Regions from separate parts of the Halobacillus sp. genome, predicted to be linked through region 2. Evidence: riboswitches for the same ligand, from Rfam matches in the RefSeq annotation. Region 2 holds a riboswitch; the other holds the start of a gene.
The links. Region 2 has a riboswitch for cobalamin ahead of WAM07_RS03215 (DUF4430 domain-containing protein). Riboswitches for the same ligand answer to the same signal wherever they lie in the genome.
Positions count from the first base shown of each region.

Region 1: another riboswitch for cobalamin. It lies ahead of WAM07_RS08500 (ribonucleoside-diphosphate reductase subunit alpha); the one in region 2 lies ahead of WAM07_RS03215 (DUF4430 domain-containing protein).

Region 1 is NZ_JBAPTY010000185.1:11,482-15,819, forward strand. Features, by position in the region: gene WAM07_RS08500 (ribonucleoside-diphosphate reductase subunit alpha) at 1-1,790, opposite strand, end outside; cobalamin riboswitch at 1,939-2,112, opposite strand; gene WAM07_RS08505 (class I SAM-dependent methyltransferase) at 2,371-3,057, shown strand; gene WAM07_RS08510 (alpha/beta fold hydrolase) at 3,444-4,304, opposite strand.
Region 2 is NZ_JBAPTY010000060.1:15,805-33,809, reverse strand. Features, by position in the region: gene WAM07_RS03220 (ECF transporter S component) at 437-979, opposite strand; gene WAM07_RS03215 (DUF4430 domain-containing protein) at 986-1,387, opposite strand; cobalamin riboswitch at 1,576-1,755, opposite strand; gene WAM07_RS03210 (ATP-binding protein) at 1,804-3,588, opposite strand; gene WAM07_RS03205 (response regulator transcription factor) at 3,588-4,304, opposite strand; gene ccsB (c-type cytochrome biogenesis protein CcsB) at 4,397-5,587, opposite strand; gene resB (cytochrome c biogenesis protein ResB) at 5,617-7,251, opposite strand; gene resA (thiol-disulfide oxidoreductase ResA) at 7,280-7,834, opposite strand; gene WAM07_RS03185 (pseudouridine synthase) at 7,888-8,616, opposite strand; gene WAM07_RS03180 (spore maturation protein) at 8,756-9,271, opposite strand; gene WAM07_RS03175 (nucleoside recognition domain-containing protein) at 9,268-9,858, opposite strand; gene WAM07_RS03170 (D-alanyl-D-alanine carboxypeptidase family protein) at 9,846-10,937, opposite strand; gene scpB (SMC-Scp complex subunit ScpB) at 11,458-12,039, opposite strand; gene WAM07_RS03160 (segregation/condensation protein A) at 12,030-12,785, opposite strand; gene WAM07_RS03155 (DUF309 domain-containing protein) at 12,931-13,398, shown strand; gene WAM07_RS03150 (GNAT family N-acetyltransferase) at 13,442-13,807, opposite strand; gene WAM07_RS03145 (site-2 protease family protein) at 14,081-14,533, opposite strand; gene WAM07_RS03140 (peptidylprolyl isomerase) at 14,554-14,988, opposite strand; gene lysA (diaminopimelate decarboxylase) at 14,995-16,299, opposite strand; gene WAM07_RS03130 (spore germination protein) at 16,413-17,858, opposite strand; gene spoVAE (stage V sporulation protein AE) at 17,913-18,005, opposite strand, start outside.

The DNA.
Region 1 (4,338 bases), on a different contig from region 2:
TCCTCATTTTGATCAAACGCCCGTTTAACAAAGAATTCTCCTGTAGACCAGTCAGATCCTTCAAATAAGGGATAACTCCCTTTCTCGGCTGCTAATTCGCTGCTGGCTTCAATGGTGTAATAGGCAATTGCCTGGTACACTTCTTCCGCATACTTCAAGGCTTGTTCAGATTCCCATGCTATTTTCTTTTGAGCAAGCAAGTGGGCCCAGCCAAAGGTGCCAAGACCAATGCCTCGGTAAGACTGATTTGTCATTTGAGCCTGCAGAACCGGGATGGTATTTTCATCAATCACGTTATCCAGCATTCTTACCTGAATGGATACTAGACGCTTTAAAACCCCTTCAGGTACGGCGCGGCCGAGATTAACACTAGAGAGATTACATACTACAAAATCCCCCGGATTTTTAACCGTTATAATTTTTCCTTCTTCTAAATATTGTTCTTCCTGAAGGGTTGGGCTCTGGTTCTGAGTAATTTCGGTACATAGGTTGCTGCAATAGATCATCCCTGCGTGACGGTTCGGATTCATTCGGTTTACTTCATCGCGGTAGAACATGTAAGGTGTGCCTGTTTCTAGCTGTCCTACCATAATCCTTTTCATAACGTCTATGGCAGCTACTTTTTCTTTCGATAGTTCCGGATGATTTACACATGCTTCGTATCTATCGCGGAAGGTTCCTCTGCCGCGCTCTTCATCATAAGCATCTTCCAATGAAAAGCCCATAACGTCACGAACTTCATGAGGATCGAATAAATACCAGTCTTCACGATTTTCTACAGCTTCCATAAACACATCTGGTATTGATACGCCGGTAAATAAATCATGGGTGCGCTGACGTTCGTCACCGTTGTTCAAACGGCTGTCAAGAAAAGGGAAAATGTCCTTATGCCATATATCCAGATACACGGCTATCGCTCCTTGACGCTGCCCGAGCTGATCTACACTGACTGCCGTATTATTCAACTGCTTCATCCAAGGTATAACGCCTGAAGAAACCCCTTTAAATCCTCGAATGTCACTTCCACGGCTTCTGATTTTGCCGAGATAAACGCCAATTCCTCCGCCGTGTTTACTCAAATTCGCTATGTCTGTATTGCTGTCATAAATGGACTGAAGACTGTCGTCTACCGTTTCTATAAAACAAGAACTTAACTGGCCATATCTTTTTCCTGCGTTAGCTAGAGTAGGGGTAGCGACGGTCATGTATAGATGACTTAAAGCCCAATAGGCTTCTTTTATAAGTCCCATCCGTACTGACTTTTTCTCCTGAGCCATGATTACCATCGAAATGATCATAAACCGTTCTTGCGGAAGTTCATATATGTCTTTGGACTTGGAACGTGCTAAGTATCGATCGCTTAAAGTTTTAAGACCAATATAAGTAAATAAGCGATCACGTTCAGGGGCAAGGATAGCTTCAAGTTGATTTATTTCCTCTTTGGAATAATCAGCAAGTAAGGATTTTGAATAGACTTCTTCATTCGTTAAAATCTCGATTAATGAATAAAATCCTTTATAGGCGCTCTCCTCCCTGCGGTTGTAAGCGGAATTTTTGTACATTTGTTCCAAGTGAATGCTGCTCGCGGCAAAGGTCCAATCAGGAGCTGACTCGTCCATTTCAGCCAAACACTCAAGTATTAACGCTTTGGATTTCTCTTCATCACTCATCTGACCTAGTCCAAGGCCCGGAACTTTTTTCAGGATTCGTCCCACATCCAACTGGGGAAATTCTTTTTGAATGTCAACTAGCTTCTGCTCCCATTCTGTTTGCATAGATTGAACGCTCATGTATTCGTACTCCTTTTTATTCCTAAGTAATTTCAGACATAAAAAAATCCGCTCACTTATTGAGCGGATGAAACCATAGAACGAGGCAAATAAACCATATGAAGACCTCATTCTATCGCTTCATCTTCTCAATCCCCGAAGAAGTTGAAACTTCAGCGAATAAAGACAGGTCTCCTGACTTACGTTCGATTCTACTATGGTCCTTCCCGTACCTGGGCACAGTGGATGATCCATTTCGCGAACGCTAACAGTTGCGGGGGCAGTTCCGGCTTTCTCCGGATTCCCTATTAAGCCTGATGGCATCTTTGATTCGCAAATACTATATATAGTGTTTTGTAGTAATTTTATTAGCTTATATTGTGTTTGTATCATAACCAAGATAAAAGGAATGTGCAAATGATTTGATAGTAAACTCCCTCTTCAAAACCCATATTATTCCACGAGGAAGCTTCCAGGACGCTCTTTTTCATCTCAAAAAATTTTCCAAAAATCAATTGCTTTATTATAATAAAGGTAATGAACACTCTATGGTGAACTATACAATAATAAAGGAAATAGATAAACAGGGGGATTCGAAAATATGGAACGAACATTTAATTGGCACCAGGAAGCCGCTAAACAATGGGATGAGCGGGCGGAGTTTTGGAATCAGCGTAGTCAGACGATGTGGGAGGAGGGAAGCCGTAAAACGATTATACCTTTACTGAAAAATCACCTTCCCACGGGTAACACTGTTGCTGATTTGGGCTGTGGAGATGGATATGGCTCTTATAAATTGTATAAGGAAGGGTACAAGGTCACGGGAGTAGATCTTTCTAAAGATATGATTGAACGAGCAGCGAAACGATTACAAACAGAAGGACTAAACTTTACGCAGGGAGATTTGACGAAGCTGCCTTTCGCTGCAGAAAGCTACGATGGCATCATGGCTATTAATTCTCTGGAGTGGATTGAAGTTCCTCATCAGGGACTTGAGGAAATGAAAAGGATCTTACGTCCGGGAGGCAAGCTTTGTATTGGAATACTGGGACCAACGGCCATGCCGAGGATGAATAGCTATCCAAGAGTATATGGTGAAAAAGTAATTTGCAACACGATGATGCCATGGGAGCTTGCTAAACTGGCTGAAGAAACTGGGTGGAAATATACGGGAGGTCAAGGGGTGTACAAACGCGGGGTTGATGAGAATCAAATCGCACATCTGGATGAAGATTTAAAGCAGGCCCTTACATTTATGTGGATTTTTATTTTTGAGAAGCAAAATTAAGTTAGTACAATCATAAAATCGCGGACTAGGCTCTGATCATAAAAAATACAACACTAAGCCCGCGATTCTGTTTTTTACCCTAAACAGAATCGCGGAATTAGTATGTGGTGGTAATTACGACAAAAAAAAGAGATTGAAAATTTCGTTAAAAGGAGTATGATAAGGAACAACGATTCATATAGTGATTCAATGAGGAGGGATTGCGGTGGTCTGGGTCCATGCAATATTTTCTATGCGGTATTTATTTATCGGGTTCTTTTCATTGACGGCGTTAAGCTTGATTACCTTCCAATCCGTAGCAATATTTCAAGCATTTCTAGATTTTTTTGAAATTTTTCATCGGAAATAAAGAAAAGAGACCGGCTTTCTCAGGCTGGTCTCTTTTTCTATTTGTTTGGCTTTTCCCAAAGAAACTCTCCAAGTAACCGATCTACCTCGGGATGCTCATGCAAACCAGAATGGGTGGCGGATTTGCCAAATACAATTTCTTCTCTGTAACTGCCAAAGGGTACAATTGACTTCATCGATCTTACACTTGAAGCATGTACAAGTCCGTCCCAATGCTCGCTCTCCTCTTCTGCTGGATTGATAACGCCAGCTATGACGAGTGTATCTACACCTTCAGGAAAGAATTCCTTTCTACGTAACATCGAATTCAAAGCTTCAGAATCCGGTTTTAGATCGTTAGCAGCCGGCCCTGAATGCACCTCAAAGTAACCTTCTTTATTAATTCCTTTATAAGGGCTGGCAATTACAGCTAATTTTTGCACTGCGGGATATTGGTCTTTCTGATAATGTAGCAAAAAGTTAGTGGCTGCCAATCCTCCCATAGAATGGCCAACAAGATTGATCTGCTGAATACCATGACGTTCTTTTAATCGGTGGAAGACTTCTTGCAGCCAGATAGTTTGCTGCTTTAGACTTGCACGATCATTCTCAAAAAGAACCTGGATAAATGGTTCCATGCTAGGTGGAAGACTTCCACTTAAGGTCACATGTCCTTGTCGGGATACATAAGCGACCATGCGCTTTGAGCCCACATTTTGCTGCTCAAGGCGATTCATCATCGTATTAAAGGTTCCCGGACCTCCTTTAAAGCCGTGCACGAAGACGGTGGGAGTAATTTCACCGTTTTTTTCTGAACTTGTAGGTTTAGAATTCGTTAAAAATATAAAAATCCCTAAAAGAAGGGAAGAAAGAAGAATGAGGATGAATTTCTTTTTACTACTGAACACATTCAAGAACATTAAGTTTCCTCCTGAAAATTACTATCGCTGAAAT
Region 2 (18,005 bases):
TTATTATAGATAAGCTCCCGTTTGTTTAAGACTCAGTTTCGAGATATTAAAGCTAAGAGGACAGTCCTTCGGGGGATGATTTCGCTTTCCGGCCATGCACGACGCAACGTCGATCGACCCTACATCGTGTAGAGCCGCAGGAAAGTGTTCAAATGTGGAATCACCCCGAAAGACACGACCAGCATAAGCCGCCCATTAAAAGAATTGTGGTTTTTCAATACGTTGATGAGCGGCTTATGTCTCGAATGTCTGGGTGATGGAACAAGACGAGTTGTTTCCGTAGCCGCCCTCATCTATTGTTTGCAACGGCCCCAACTATCTCGAAACTGAGTCTTAGTAGCGTGAGCTTTACTGTAATTCACCCAGCAAGTGTAGCAGAGCTAATAAAATAAAAAGAAAAAACACAGGTACCAGGGGCCCCCGGCATTCTGTGTTTTTAAGAACGATAATTGGTTGTTCCAACATATGGTGTTTTTCCAGTTAATCCATTTCTCTTCTTATACCGTCTAAATAAGGTGCTTAAAACGGGAGAAAGAATTAAAATGAATATAACATTTGAAATAGCATGATTTATATCGTATGGCAATCCCGCCAAATAATAAGCCCAGAATGGCTGACCAATGGATCGCATTGTAAGGGAGATAACCACCCCGAAAAATATACCTGACAGAAACCCATATATGGTAAGGCCCCAGGTAGGAAATTCAGGTTTGAATTTTCCAATTATGCCGGCAAGCAAACCGATGATTGACCATGCAACTACCTGCCATATAGTCCAGTACCCCATGCCAAGCAGCATATTGGAAACAACAGTGGTTAAGAATGCCATCATAAGACCTGCAGCGGGACCCATCCAAAATCCTGTCAAAATGATGATGGCCGTAACCGGCTGTACATTAGGAACATGGCTTAAAGCAATTCTTCCTGCAACCGCTAATGAGGCAAGCATGGCAATTAGAGTAATTTTATAAATATTCATGTTTCATCATTCCCACGAATGATAATCAAATACAATCATATCGCCTTGCTTTACTTCATATTCGTTGGCTCCAACCTGGGCTTCCTCCCCATTAATTGTGTACATCCACGCCATTTTCTTTTCTTGATTTCCTGCTATTCCTTCAATACTATTTATATATCCTTCGCTTTGTTCTACTTCAAAATTGTCTTCCATCACCTTTAATAGGGTAGTGCCTTCCTCTACGGAAATTTCTTTATCAGCTAAGGTTTCCTCCCCATTATTTTTGGAGATCTCTACTTGGACACTGACTTCCTGTTTTTCTTCTTCTTGACCAGCATTAGCTTTCTCTTCGGTCTGGGTTCCGCACCCACTCAGAGTACCTGCCGTTAATAAGATCGCCAGCAATAAGGTATAAAGTTTGTTCATCTTGTTTCCATCCTCTCACTTTTTAATAATAGCTTTTTAGAAAGGACGAATGGACAACCTGCCACACTATGTATCCATCAAAAAAAGCTTGCCTTCGTTCAAAGGCAAGCTTAAGACAAACCAGATGGGTTAGTTAATCTATTTACATAGAACCGATCGGTTGTCTCAAACGCTCAATCCCCGAAGCTTTGAAACACTGGGATCAGGCAGGTCTACTGACTTGTGCGTCATCCTACTAAGGACCCTTCCCGTGCATTTGCACAGTGGAACTTCCTTTTCGTCTTCACATACAGTTGCGAGGACAGTCCCGGCCTTTAACCGGGTTCCCATTTTAAGCCCTTTCAGGCACCTGAATCCACTCAATATAAAGTTATTTTATCCATTACTAGATTAACTCACATTTCGACATTTAGCAACTAGCTATCTGGAGAATCTATCTTCTTTGGGATCCTGAAAGAAAAAGTGGTCCCCTCTTCTACCTTACTGTGCACACTGATCATTCCATTATGGGCTTCCACAATATTTTTAGCAATAGCCAGTCCCAGACCCGTTCCTTTTTTATGCTTAGATGCTTCTCTTTTTCTTGATTTGTCTGCCTTATAGAACCGTTCGAATACAAAAGGAAGATCATCTTCGGAAATTCCTTGACCAGAATCATGTACAGATGCCATCCATTCATGTCCTCCATCCTCAATAATTACGTTCACGGATCCATGTTCACTTGTATGTCGAATGGCATTATCAATAAGATTTGTAAAGACTTGCTCTATCCGATCAGCATCAAAATAAAGCCATTCTAGATTTGGATCTACATTTATGGTTAAGCTCACCTGGCGTTCCTTAGAAAGTCCTTGAAACTTCCGTTCGATCTTGTCCATATAAGGAGCTAATTCTACGGATTCCACATATAAATTTATATGACCCGCTTCCATTCGGGCTAAATCCAATAATTCATTGACCAGGCGACCAATTCGCAATGATTCATCGTGGATGATCTGGGCTAGTTCATTTTTATCTTCTTTACTCTCCGCAACATCATCTACTATTGCTTCACTGTACCCTTGAAGCATCGAAATAGGAGTTCGTAATTCATGGGAAACATTGGCAATAAAATCTTTGCGAAGTTTATCCAGTCTGCGCTCGTCTGTCATATCTCGTAAGACAGCAACCGCACCTCTAATAGTATCTTTATCGTATAATGGAGTCATAATAATGACCCAGGAGCGGCCTTGCAAAGATACTTCAGTCATCGCTTCCTGTTCTTTGGATATCACTTCATCAAATAGTTCATAAAGAGGAGCCGGCAAATTACTTGGATTCAATGTACCTTCTTCATCGTTCTCAAACTTGTCAGCTTCCAAATACTGCTGGGCTGGAGGGTTGGTAATGAGAACTTCTCCTTCACGATTGATGGTAATAACTCCATCTGCCATCGAGCGCAATATGCCTGAAAGCTGTTCTTTCTCCTGATTTAGGGCGTTAATATGAAATTTAAGCTGACGTCCCATGCGGTTGAAAGCCATAGCAAGCTCGCCTATTTCATCATGAGTTAAAATAGGAATCTTCGTGTTAAATTCCCCTTTAGCAAGTTCAAGGGCCCCTTCCCGCATCTTGATTAGGGGAGAAGTAATACGAGTAGATAAGAAAAAAGCAAAGATCGTAGTCAATATAATAGCAATCCCTGCTCCAAGGAAAATAATCTTGGTGGTCTGTTCAGAAGTTTCCTCTATCGTATCCAGAGATTGATAAACAAAAACGGCTCCATTTCTTTCCGTTAAAGGAGTTCCCACCACCATAACCTCTGTATCAAATTCCTTTATTTCTGTAACCTTTTTCACATCGCGTCCTTCACTTATGACTTTGGATAAATCGTTATCGGACGAGATCCAATTGTAAGTCATTTTAGGGAGCGCCTGTGATTCGCTATCACTTACAATGACTTCATCAGGTCCATAAGTGATCAACGCCCGGCTCGCAGGATTTTTAACAAGTGCCGTAGTAGAAAGAAGCAGGTTTCTATCTTCATACCTTTCAACTACCTCTGTAATTTTAGAAGCAGTCTGAAGTAATTGACTTTCCGCTTGTTGAATATGATAGTTCTGAAAAAATTCTAATAACAACACCGTTAGAATAAACAGGACAAAGCATACTAGGAATAATATAGTAAACCACAGTTTACCTACTACACTGCGCCAGAACATTATTCTCCACTTACCTCGAACTTATAGCCAATACCCCATACTGTAACGATCATACCCGCAGCATCAGAGGAAACTTTACTCAGCTTCTCTCTTAATCTCTTCACATGCGTATCCACGGTTCTGAGGTCACCAAAAAATTCATATTGCCAAACTTCTTTAAGAAGCTGTTCTCTATGAAAAACTTTGTCAGGTGACTGAGCCATGTAATTAAGGAGCTCATACTCCTTAGGAGTTAATGCTACTTCTTTTCCTTCGGCTGTTACACGGTGAGCATCATTATCGATGGTCATGTGCGGAAACACCAGGACATTTCTTGCAGAAGTATCCGTTTCCAAAAATTTAGTAGAGGAAGACCGGCGTAGCAGAGCTTTCACCCTTAAAACCACTTCCCTGGGACTAAATGGTTTCACAATATAATCATCAGTCCCCACTTCAAAGCCTTGCACACGATTTGCTTCTTCCCCTTTGGCCGTTAGCATAATGACTGGAGTTGCTTTCTTTTCCCGAAGCTCTTTACAAACTTCTATACCGTCCATCCCCGGGAGCATCAAGTCGAGCAGAATAACATCGTAATCCACATCGATTGCTTTTTTTAAAGCTTCGTCTCCATCTTCTGCTTCATCAATAATATAATTTTCTCTTTCTAAGTACATGCGGATCAAACGTCGAATACGATCTTCATCATCTACTACTAATATTCTGGCTTCTTGTTCCATAAGTCTAACCACCCTTAATTAATACTAATTATTACATTTCATAAATAAAAATGGCAGGGGGGTAAAAAACCCTTCCTGCCTTTAAGAATAAATCATGCATAGGAGTGAAGTCCAGAAATCACCAAATTTACCGCAATTAAGTTAAACATGATAATTCCAAAACCACCAACGGCAAGCCAGGCCGACCTCATTCCCTGCCAACCTCTTGAAAGCCGCAAGTGTAAATAGGCTGCATAGAAAAAGAAGGTGATCAAAGCCCACACTTCTTTAGGGTCCCATCCCCAGAAGCGATCCCATGCTTGCTGAGCCCAAATCATGGCAAAAATAAGAGCACCTAAAGTAAATACAGGGAAACCGATGGCGACGGCACGGTAGGAAACTTCATCGACCAGTTCTGGATTTACTCTTTTTCTAAGCATAGGCTGTAAAAATGCACCCACTCTTTTTCTCATCAAGAGTCTTGATACTCCATAGATTATGAGACCGCCAAGTAAGGATAGAATAAAGGTATTTAGCTTAACAGCTGCATCCTCCCCGCGCATCCATTCCGGCGCTTCAATCAGGGGATGCATAGCTTCCTCTGTAACTAAATCTCCATCTGCCGGTCCGATAAAGGCAGGCATCTGGTAAGTAATTTCCGTCTGCTGACCTTCAATTGGCGCTTGAAAAACTGTTTGATGATTCAAGGCGCTAAAGGTGGATGATAGAACGATGAAAGCAACCACAGCAGCTATTGTATAAATGACGAACTCGAGCCACGAGGTGTGCTTATTTGATTTGGACTGATCAATCTGGGAAATTAAGTAAATCAATCCCGCCACAAAGCTGACTGATAATATAGCCTGGCCAAGTGAAGCTGTCGTGACGTGAATATAGAGCCAGTGTGATTGCAAAGATGGTACTAATGGAGAAATTTCAGTCGGAAACATGCTCGCAAAAGCGATGATCAGTAAAGCGATTGGCAATGCAAAAAGACCAAGCAGATCCACTCTGTAAATAAAATACAGGACTATGAATGCAAATACGAGCATCATTCCAAAGAACGTAGTGTATTCAAATAAGTTACTAACTGGTGCATGGTGACTTGCAATCCACCTTGTTATGAAGTAACCCACTTGAGTTATAAAACCCAGTATAGTAATAGATATTCCTATATTCCCTGCAGTTCTGCTTTTCGCTCTCTTTTTATCCCGGATCGTTGCCCCAAAGAAAAAAGTTGCGATCAAATAAAGGAAAAAAGCAGCATATAGTAAATTTCCACTAATTGCACTTAAATCTCCCATTTTTTATCCTCCTCAAACACTAATAAATTCTATTCTTTCTTTTCATACTGATCCAGGGGCTCCTGAATGTGAGTTCCAGAAATTACTTTGTTTATCTCCTGCCTAAGAGCATACCAGTTCTTATTCGTGTGCCCGGCAATCCAGACTCCATTTTCTTTAGGCTGAAGCCAGATTCTCCGATGATTCCAATACATTCCCAGGATAACACCTAGCATAAAAATGGCACCACCTAACGCAATAATCGGAAGCGTATGGTCTTTCTTAACCGTAAGTCCTGTTACGTCACGGACGTCAAAATTGACAAGACCGATCTTATAGTCGTTTTCTCCACTAGCATCCACATTGGCACCGATTCCTAGAAAGCTAGTTTCTGCTTCTTGGGAATCAGGAGGATAAAGATTAAAGACGAAAGCAGGATTCTTTGGATATTTGGAGACAGATACAGGGGCTCCTTCCTGCATTTCATATTCAGGGAAATAATTATTTATCTCTACACGATAGCCGCTATCGAGAGTATATTCATTCTTAGGGTCGGACAAATCTACGGTAAACTCTCCATAATTTGTATCTTCATTTTCTTTGTCATGAATTTTAAAAGTCATTTCTTTAAACTCATTTAACTGATAACTGGCTTGATAAAGAGCAAAATCATCAAATTTGATCGGATGGTTCATTTTTGCCTGTGTATCTTTCAGTTCTGCTAATTCTGGTTCCTTACCAGGGATAATCTCATCCGTTCGTTCATATATGACTGCGTTAGTCTGAAACGTTTTCGGAATAGGTCCCCCTTGTTTCTGAATCGCTTCTTTAAACCGAGCATCCGTTTCATCGTCCTCATTATAAGTTTCCAGGATAAAGTCTTTGTTCTTTATATAATATTTGCCTTCCGTTCCTGGAATCATAGTAGTTTCACCTTCACGTACCCATATAAAATCGTCAATGTAAAATGCCGGGACAAACCGAAGCAGCGACCCTACTAAAAATATAATTAATCCTATATGGTTTACATATGGCCCCCAGCGGGCAAAGCGGTTTTTTTCAGCAAGGATGTGTCCATCCTGCTCATAAATTTTAAACCTGCGCTTTTTTAAATTCTTTTTGTAAAGCTCCAGGTCTACCTGATCTGCCTCTGTTACACCAAAAACACGTTGCTTTTTCATGAACAATTCATGACGCTTGGGCTTTTGTTTTTTTAATGTCTTATAAAGAGGAAAAAATCGGTCGATACTGGCAATTACAATTGAAATACCGATCATGGCAATTAACAACATATACCACCATGAACTAAATAAATTATGAAAACCAAGCTGGTAATAGATTTGTCCAAACAGCCCATACTGATCTCGATAGTGTGAAGCTGGATCTACGTTTGGAGGTATGTACATTTCCTGGGGGAGAATAGTACCTACTGCTGAAGCAATTAACGTAAGAACAATCAGCCACACGCCCACCTTCACAGAAGAAAAGAAATTCCAGATTTTGTCCACAATCGTGCGGTTATAAGTTTGAGACCGCCGGGCGCTGCCATCGTACCGCATGTTTAGAAGCTTTTTGTCTTCATTGCCATTGATATGCTGATTTCCTTCAATAGGTTTACCACACGCTTCACAAAGAACCGTGCCTTCAGGGTTCACATGGCCGCACTCACATGTTATTTCGTTCATATTAAAACCTCACAATATCAAGTAAACTCTACTCCTCAGGTACAATTTTCTGTAAGTGGCCTTCCAATTTACTTAAAGTAAGTGGGCCAATTACTTTCTCTACAATTTCACCATCAGAGTTGATGAATAATGTCGCAGGCAGATTGCTAACGTTATATAAATCCATAACCTGACCATTTTTATCTTGTAAAACCGGAAAACTTAAATTATATTGGTCTATAAAATTCTGTACGACTAATTCAGTGGAATCGAGGTTAACCGCAAGAATTTCCACCCCTTTTTCTTTAAATTCGGGATATAATTCTTCCATATAAGGCATTTCATCCTTACAGGGGCCACAATACGTTGCCCAGAAATTGACCATAACTCCTTTACCTTTTAAATCATCTAAGGCCATTGTCTCCCCATCACTTCCGAATTTTTGCAATTGAAAGTTAGGAGCTTGTTCTCCTTGAGCAATAACGGACTTCTCTTCTTTTGCATTAGAAATAAGAGCAAATATAACCAATCCAGCCATTACCGCAAGAATAACCGTACGAAAAACAAGCCTTTTTCTTTTTTTCTTTAGTGTCTGTTCCTTCATATCATTCACTCCCAACTCATTATAACATTGATTGGAAACGGAAAATTTGAACGTTATTCAACATTTTTTTCTGCAAGCTGGCGAAGCTGCTTAACTTCATGAGGTTTTAATGGACGAGAGTCTCCAGCGTTCATTCCATGTAAATCAAGCGTGCCGTATCTCTCACGCTTAAGTTTGTCGACAGGATAGCCAAGAGCTTCGAACATCCGGCGAACTTGACGATTTTTTCCTTCATGAAGTATAACCTGGATAATCGCACTGTTTTTTTTCGGATCAGAAGAATTAATCTTGGCGTGCACAGCCTTTAAGTACTCTCCATCAATATTAATTCCCTTTTTTAATTGCTGCAGCTGTTCACGTGAAGGAATCCCTTTTGTTTTCGCAATATATACTTTATCAACTTCATGCTTTGGATGCATAAGAAGGTTGGCGAATTCGCCGTCATTTGTTAAAAGAAGCAAGCCGGAGGTATCATAATCAAGCCTGCCGATTGGAAAGATCCTCTCATCCACTTCTGGCAGATAATCCGTAACAACTTTACGGCCTTTATCATCGCTTACACTTGAAATCACGCCACGCGGTTTATAGAGCAAGTAATAAACAGGTGCCTCTTTCACGATCGGTACCCCTTCTACCTCAACATCATCATTCGAGCTCACTTTTGTTCCAAGTTCTTTAACTACTTCACCATTAACTTTAACCTTACCATCTATAATCATTTGTTCTGCTTTTCTACGAGAAGCTACACCTGCATGGGCGATCACTTTCTGCAGTCTTTCCATTTCAGCCATCCCTGGTCACCAACCTTTTCACTCTTTAATCTATACACAACAGGAAGCCACGCTGAGGTACTCCAGCGCGGCTTGTCAGCTCCTTAACATTATACACATTATAGCCATATTTGCACAAAAAGTCATCCTATCAACTAAATAGGATGACTACAACTATTACAGAAGCTATTATACCAACCAGATCGGCCAATAGTCCAACCTTTAAAGCATCTCCCATTTTTTTAATTCCTACAGCTCCAAAATATACCGTAATGATATATAATGTCGTATCCGTGCTCCCCTGCATGACTGAGGCCAGGTATCCGATAAATGAATCCGGGCCGTATGTTCGAATGAGCTCGGTGGTCATGCTTAAAGCGGCTGTACCCGAAATAGGACGAATAAATGCCAAAGGGAGGATTTCTTCAGGAAACCCTACAGCCCTTGTGACAGGTTCAAAGAGGTGTAAAATAGCTCCCATAGCTCCGGAAGCTTGAAAAATAGCGATTGACACCATCATGCCTAATAAAAAGGGAAGTAAAGTAATAGCAATTTGAATCCCTTCTTTACTGCCTTCTACAAATACTTCATAAGCAGGGACATTTTTTAAGGTTGCTGTAACAAGTACGATTAATATAATCCCCGGGATTAACCATATGCTGATCATGGTCTCCTCAACCTTTTTCTACGATAATAGAAATACCGATCAATTATCAGAGCAGCACAGGTCGAAATGATAGTGGCCAGAATAGTGGCACCTACAATGCTGGTTGGATCATCTGAACCGTACTTCATGCGAATGGCAATAACAGTGGTAGGAATTAATGTAAGAGAAGATGTGTTTATAGCTAGTAATGTAATCATGGACCGGCTGGCTTCTTGAGAGTTCGACAACCTCTTAAGTTCATTCATTGCTTTCAGCCCCATAGGGGTGGCTGCATTGCCCAGACCGAACATGTTAGCTGTCATATTTGAAAGAATGTAACCAAGAGCTGGATCGTTTTCAGGAATATCAGGAAAAATTTTTCTTACAAAGGGTCTGAATATTTTAGCCAATCCGTTCAACAGTCCTGCCTCTTCCGCGATTTTCATGAGTCCCAGCCAAAAAATAAGAACTCCGGCAAGGCTCAGCGCGATCATTACAGCTTCGTCCAGGGTAGAAAAAATCGCTTTGTTCACAGCCTCCATCGTTCCATTGAAGGCTGCATAAACAATTCCTATAATAGCTAACAGGGCCCAGATTAAGTTGACCACGGCACCACCCCCGTGATCTTACCAAGAAAGCTTTTCATTCCGGATATCAGGGAACGTTTTGGCCTTTCATGCCATACAGAGGCTTGTACGAGCGGAATTTCTCCCGCCTTAAATTGACGCATACCCGCCATATTTTCCTGCTCTACTCCATTATATCGATAGAATGTTGCTTTTACGTTTTCCTTTTCTGCGGCAGTTAGAGGAAAGTAAATATCACGTGGTAAGTAATAGCTCTGCCCATTTGTCTCAACGGTCCCCTCGGATTGAAGTTTGACCGACTCAAAGTTTTTAAATCCCCATTCAAACATACGTTGATGATCATTCCAATCATCTGGTGCATTTAAAGTAACAGCAATTAATTCCATGCCTTCTTTCTCGGCACTGCTCACCAGGGTACGGCCTGCTTTCTTTGTGTATCCAGTTTTCCCTCCATTTGCAGGTGCATAGTATTTAGTCAATAATTTATTTTTGTTCATCCAGGCATAGTCTCTGTTTTCAGACCGAAAAGATTCGCTTCCGGTAATTTCTCTAAACGTTTCATTTTTCATGGAGTAAGCCATTAATAAGGCAAGGTCATAAGCACTTGATAAGTGCTTCTCCCCGTCCAAGCCGTGAGGATTCTCAAAGTTGCTGTTATTCATACCGAGCCACAGAGCCTTCTCATTCATCATTTGTGTGAAACCTTCCACACTTCCGCCTACATGCTCAGCAATCGCCACAGCTGAGTCGTTCCCGGAACGCAGCATTAAACCATAGACTAAATCCTTAAGAGGTATCTTCTCATTCTCGGTTAAATAAATCGAAGAACCTTCTGTATGTACCGCTCTACTGCTCACTTTTACTTTTTCTTCCATCTTCCCTGATTCAATTGCTATAATAGCAGTCATGATTTTAGTCGTACTAGCGATCAGGGACGCCTCATAAGCATCTTTTTCGTATAAAACGCGGCCTGACTCAGAATCTAGTAATACCGCATGCTCAGCAGAAACGGATAAGTTTGGATTTGCCTGGACTGGTTTAATTATAAGAAGTGATATAACCATTGCTAACCATAAAGAAGATAATATACACTTTTTCACCGGGGGACCTCCCTGTTTTCGTCATTTGATTTACCTTATGCTTTCCGGTACAAGCTTATGAGTACTGCCTCCTGTTACTAATAATCAATCTTCCTAAGCTAGTGGACTGAACAAGGAGTTTTCTTTCCCTTTTTTTACGATGGTTTTGTTAAAGTTATTGCTGATTTTTCATAAGAGGCTTACTACACAATGGGCCGGATTGTGTAAGACTCGATTTCGAGATAAATCGGGTCCGTTACGATATTAGGAGGGTGCTGGCAGGGGAATTTATCCATACGTTTAGGCAAGGTTATTAAAAAATCTTTTTAAGCATGAATAACTACTTTTAATTATTTTCATGCGATAGTTGAATAAATATAGGCATTTTATATTTACGAGACTGAACCTATAAAAATGCGGCTTCATCTCTATGGAATTTAGAGCTGAAACCGCTTAGGTACGCATAATTATTTTAAACTGTTTACTCAACAGCCAAAGGCAGCTTAATATAGATCTGCCTCTTTTCTCATAAATTAATATTCTACTCATCTGTTGCAGTAAAATTACCAAAGAAAAGGTCTGCTTCTTCCTCTAAATTTTCTGCTTCCTTAAGTTCTGAAAGCGGCGGTAGCTCACTTAATGAGGTAAGCCCGAAATATATTAAGAAATCCTTCGTCGTACCAAAGAGTACAGGACGGCCTATAGCTTCTTTTCTTCCTTTTTCTTCAATTAACCCTCTGGTAACAAGGGTCTGCACTGCTCGATCACTTTTTACCCCTCTAAGATCATCAATTTCTATCCTGGTAATAGGCTGCTGATAAGCAACAATAGCAAGTGTTTCAAGAGCGGCCTGGGAGAGGCGAGTATTCCCCGGCGAATCTATCAGCCGCTTATAATAAGAGGCATGTTCAGGTTTAGTGGTCAGATGCAGAACCCCATGGGAGTCCATGATAGTAATGCCTCTGTGAGCACTCTGGTAATCCTGTTTTAGATCTTCTAATATATCATTTAACTCTTTTTGGCTTATTTCGAGAAGGGTACCTATTTTTTTGTGGGTTAAGCCTTCATCACCGGCGGCGAACAATAGCCCTTCTACGATGGCTTTGTATTCTTCTAACTCCATGGGGCATCCTCCATTTTAAATACAATTAATTCTTCAAAGTGCTGCTGCTGCACACAAACGATGTCATTACTTTTCATCAATTCCAAGATCGCCATGAAGGTAACGACTATGTGCGGGCGGGATCGTTTTTTAAATAACTGATAAAAGGAGGTTCCACCTTCTTGCAAATCAACTTGAGTCAAAATTTCTTCCATTCTCATTTGAATTGGGACTTCATCCCTTTTTATTTTGGTTTCTTGAACTTGTTCATTTGCATTGCTTCTGGAAAGCATTTTACTCATAGCATGAATCATATCATAGATAGACGCCTCCCCTGGCTTAATAGCAGGGGCCTCTCCTTGAACTTCTTCCTGGCGCATAGGAGGGCGGGTGTATATTCTATTTGCTTCAACTTCTTTTTCTTTTAACCCTTCAGCTGCCTGTTTATATTTACGGTATTCAATCAGCTTTCTCATAAGATCTTCACGAGGATCTTCTTCTAAGCCTTCGTCATCTACTTCCTCAAGGGTTGGATTAGGCAGTAGCATTTGACTCTTTATGGCAAGCAGCGAAGCAGCCATAACTAAGTATTCACTCGCAAGGTCTAACTCCAATTCTCTCATCGTATGAATATAATTCATATACTGATCGGTTATTTTAGAAACTGGGATATCATAGATATCGATTTCGTAACGATTCACTAGATGCAAAAGAAGATCCAGCGGTCCTTCAAATCCATCTACTTTAACTTGATAGCTTTTAGTCATCGTATTCTTCCTTTGTTATTATCAATTGCCGATTATCATCGTATCAAAAAATGTTAAGTAAGTGAATTGTACACTACGGCTTGTGGTTCTGTTCATTGGTCGTTTACAATAATTATTGAAGTGAAAATTTGCGGAGGTATCCTGTATGTACCCTGAGAAGTATATAGAGTTTTTAGCTCATTTTCATGGAACGAGAGATTATTTTGAATGCCATGAAGTGCTGGAAGAACATTGGAAATTAGTTGAACCCAAGAACCGCCTCTCTGTTTGGGTTTTACTCATACAAATTGCCGTTTGTCTATACCATTACCGAAGGGGTAATCTTCGAGGAGCACTTACCCTTATAAATAGATGCTTAGAAAAGCTTGAACCTAACTTTTATCATATCGAAAATGTAGGTATCTCTTTTTCTTTATTATCCAATAAATTAGAAGAAATGAAAACACAAATCGAGAAAGGTTATTCTTACAAGAGTATGAACCTTCCTATTAAAGATGAAAAGTTGATGGAAGAGGTTCAAATCTTATGCACAAAATGGAATGTAGCTTATGGAAGCCCGAGTAATTTACAAAATAACTATTTAATTCACAAACATAAATTAAGAAAAAAATAAAAGTGACCACAAATAAAGGAGATGTCTATGGACATCTCCTTTCCTATACTTGTGAAGAAGGTCTTTGTGTTTCACACTTTACCACAAATGACTCCGTAGCTTCATCTGCACAAATTTCGTACTGACTGCCGAAATTCTCTTGAATACGTCGGATCATTTGTCTGCCAATACCTGAGTTTCTGTGGGATGGGTTTACAGATACATGCTGAATTACCACTTTCCGACCTTCCACTCGAATTCCAATGGTCCCAAGAATATCTTCTTCTTTCCATAAGAATAAATTCCAATTTTCATTCGTCTCATATTCTTTTATGATTCCTTGAAGCATTTTCAGATCTGATACCTCAGGCATAAAGGACAAGAGACCCATTGCAATCTTTTCAAATGATTTTTTATATCGAATTAACATAGTTACCCCTCAATTATGAAAATAACTTTTCTTAATCTATTCTTTAGAACGGCGACGCTAATCCTATAAAGCTGCAAGAGTTTTCTCACCAGCAATAGCTACTGCACAATTCCAAACCAGTAGTAGATGCCCCAGGCAAATCCTAGTACAAGCAAAAAAATAAACAGTGTCCAATTCTTCTTTCTCATTCAGCTTCCCCCGGAGTGTTTGGTTTCACATACAAAATATAGAATAACAAATTCACTTGAAGATGCAACCCTTTGTAACAACCCTCTAAGACTTGGCCGACCTAAAGTATTGAAAGAAACGGTAACCATCTGATTTTATACCTTTGATATAAAAGGGAAAGCTATTCGTTATGGCAAGATATCCGTTGAACAAGCAGAAATAAAAGAATACTTCCGGCTGCTCTGTCACTGGACGCAGAAAAAGAAGAGAAGCCACCACTCCGTTTAACAGAGGGCCACCCATACTTATCCAGGCTTTCTCTTTAAACGAAAAAGATGGAGTCTTCTCATTAATTGAGTGCCCGCCGTTAAAGAAAAATAAACGAATATACACTTGCAATTTTCCAACACGGAATTTGTATATCAGCCTGCCTGCTCCTATTATAATATAGGATTTTTCAGCACGAAAAATCATGGCGAACAGTACATGACCCATCTCATGTATAAATAGACCAAGTGGAGCTATTAAGAAGAGCAGGAGAAAAACATTGAGAACCATGAATGTCTTCCTTTATTCGATTACTTGTCTTCGACTCTAACCTTGTGCATTACATCACCAGGACGAACACGGTCTACTGTATCGACACCTTCAATCACCTGTCCAAATACTGTATGACGTCCATCTAAGTGCGGTTGTGGAGAGTGGCAGACAAAGAATTGACTTCCTCCTGTATCTTTACCCGCATGAGCCATGGATAGAGTACCTCTCTTATGTTTATGAGGATTACCTTCTGTTTCACATTTGATCGTATATCCAGGGCCTCCCGTTCCATTTCCATTAGGATCTCCGCCTTGTATAACGAAATCGGGAATTACACGGTGGAAGGTCAATCCATCGTAAAATTCACTATTCGCAAGTTTTTCAAAGTTTTCTACCGTTCCAGGAGCTGCCTCATCATATAATTCTATTAGCATTTTTTCTCCATTTTCAAATTCAATTGTTGCTTGTTTCATATCTTTCTACCCCTCTCTGTGCAAATAAGATAAATCTAACCTTGTCATTTCCTGATAACTTTCTCTTCGGACAACCAACTGATGATTGCCATTCTCAACAAAAACAACAGCTGGCTTTTGAAAGCGATTGTAATTGTTTGCCATAGAATAACCATACGCTCCCGTACTAAAAACTGCAAGTAAATCCTTATGTTCGACTTTCGGAAGGTCAGTCTCCCAAATCAGCATATCTCCTGATTCACAGCATTTTCCAGCAATGGCATATTCTTGATGACTTTGTTCCTTCATTTTATTAGCTAAAACAGCTTCGTACTTAGCTTGATAAAGTGCTGGACGGATATTGTCTGTCATTCCTCCATCCACGGAAACATAAGTTCTAATTCCAGGCACATCTTTAATAGATCCAACTGTATATAAAGTAATTCCAGCTTCCCCTACAATTGCCCTGCCTGGTTCTATCCAAATTTCAGGAATAGGATAATTGTAACGGTCAGAAAGCTCCTTTACTTCCTTTATTAAGGAGTGTGCATATTGGTCCAGATCTAACGGACGGTCTTCTTCTGTATATTGAATACCAAATCCTCCCCCTAAATTTAAGACGGAAGCTTGATAGTCATACTTTTCAGACCAATCATTCAGAGCTGAAAAAAGTTTACGGGCCGCCATTTCAAATCCACTTGTTTCAAATATTTGCGAACCAATGTGGCAGTGGAGCCCCTTCATGTTTATTCGACTTGCTTCACTAACTTTTAGAAAGGCTTCTTCTGCTTGTCCACTGGACAAATCAAACCCAAATTTTGAATCCTCCTGACCAGTCAGGATGTAATCATGGGTATGGGCTTCTATTCCTGGAGTTACACGAAGCAGAACGTCCATTTCCTTTTGCTGTTCTTGTAGAATAGCATGCAGCAGTTCAATTTCATAGAAGTTATCAACCACGATACAGCCTATATGATTCTCAACCGCCATTTCCAGTTCCTGAATACTTTTATTATTTCCATGCATGTGAATCTTTTCAGCAGGAAAGCCAGACTCCAGAGCCGTATGAAGTTCTCCTTCTGATACCACATCAAGACTTAATCCTTCTTGATGAGCCACTTCAAGCATAGCGATTGATGAAAACGCCTTACTCGCATAAGCTACCTGTGCAGGTATGTCATAATCCTGAAAGGTGCTTACAAATGCCCTGGCATTTGATCGTATTTTACCCACGTCATATACATATAATGGAGTTCCATACTGATCGGCTAAGTCTTTGGCCGGAATGCCGCCGATCAGCAGCGCTCCTCGCTGATCTGTTTCGTAATTCATAAAAAACCACCGCCTTTTGTAGCTCTTAAAAAGAAAATGCTCCTTCATAAAAGGAACATCTCTCAAGTTGATTTATTTTAATTTATCACATTGATAAAGAACCGGCAATATAATTAAGACCTTTGCCTCTGATTATTCTGGGGATGAACAATGCTCGGTCTTACTTTCAATGAAGGCATAGACATCCGTAAAACAATCTGAAGAGCTGCTTTAGCGTTAAATGGAAGGAACGGCCAGAGGTAAGGCGTGTTTAGAGATTTAGTATGAGCAAGTATAACAATGTACAGAGTCATACCAATCATAAATCCTTTTATACCAAATATAGCGACAAATATGACAAGCAGGACGCGGGACATTTTATTCGCGACAGAAAGCTCGTAGCTGGGAGTAGCGTATGAGCCTATAGCACTGACAGCGACATATAAAATCACTTCGGGTACAAACATCCCGACATCAATAGCAATTTGTCCTATTAATACGGCAGCAATTAAACCCATTGCCGTGGATAAAGGCGTAGGCGTATGGATGGCTGCAATTCTGAGCATCTCGAGTCCTAAATCCGCTAATAAAATTTGTATGATTACTGGCATCGTACTTTCTTCATTAGGCCCAATAAATGATAGCTGCTCAGGTAATAAGTCCGGCTGCATAACAAATAGCATCCAAAGAGGGAGCAAAAATACAGAAGCAAATATTCCAAAAAAACGAACCCACCTTACGAACGTGCCTACAGCCGGTGATTGGCGGAATTCTTCTGCGTGCTGGACATGATGAAAATAAGTAGTTGGAGTAATGATCATGCTCGGGGACGTATCCACCATAATTACGACATGCCCTTCAAATAAGTGAGCGGCTGTAACATCTGGTCTTTCCGAGTATCTTACGAGCGGAAAAGGGTTCCACCCTTGATGAACGAGAAATTCTTCAAGCGTTTTGTCAGCCATGGATAGCCCATCAATCTTAATATTTTTTATTTCCTTCTTAATGAGCTTCACAAGTCCCGGGTCTGCTACATCCTGAATATACGACAAGCAGATATCTGTTTTTGAACGCTCTCCTACTTGCATAATTTCATGCCTCAAACGTTCGTCACGAATTCGCCTTCTAGTTAGTGCGGTATTTTCAATAATATTCTCTGTATAACCATCCCTCGACCCGCGAATAACTTTCTCCGTGTCGGGTTCCTCTGGTGTTCTTCCAGGATACGATCGAACATCTACGATGAAAGCTTCTGTTTCGCCTTGTACGAAGATTACAATTAATCCTGATAATAATTGAGTTATACATTTTTCAATTGAAGAAACCACTTCAACTTGCTGGTGTGGGATCTCATCTTTGATATGCTGAAAAACCGAGCGCTTCTCTCTGTCACTTTCAAATTCATTCATTTCAAACAGCTGTCTCATCAGTTCCACAATAATAGGCGTTTCACATAATCCGGTAACGTAGTAAAGATTAATTTCATGGTTTAGCAGGTATAACGTTCGGAAACCTATATCAAATGATTGATCGACACCCACTCGTTCATTCATTACTTTACGATTTTGTTCTAGTTTCATTACAATTGGTGTTTTACCCGGCTCGCTCAAAGATGTCACCTCCCTAATTAATTTCTATCCTTTCGGTTTAAAAATGACAGCTACGATAAAACCGAATAATATAGCTGAGGCTATACCTGCTGAGGTTAACTCAAAAATCCCAATAGC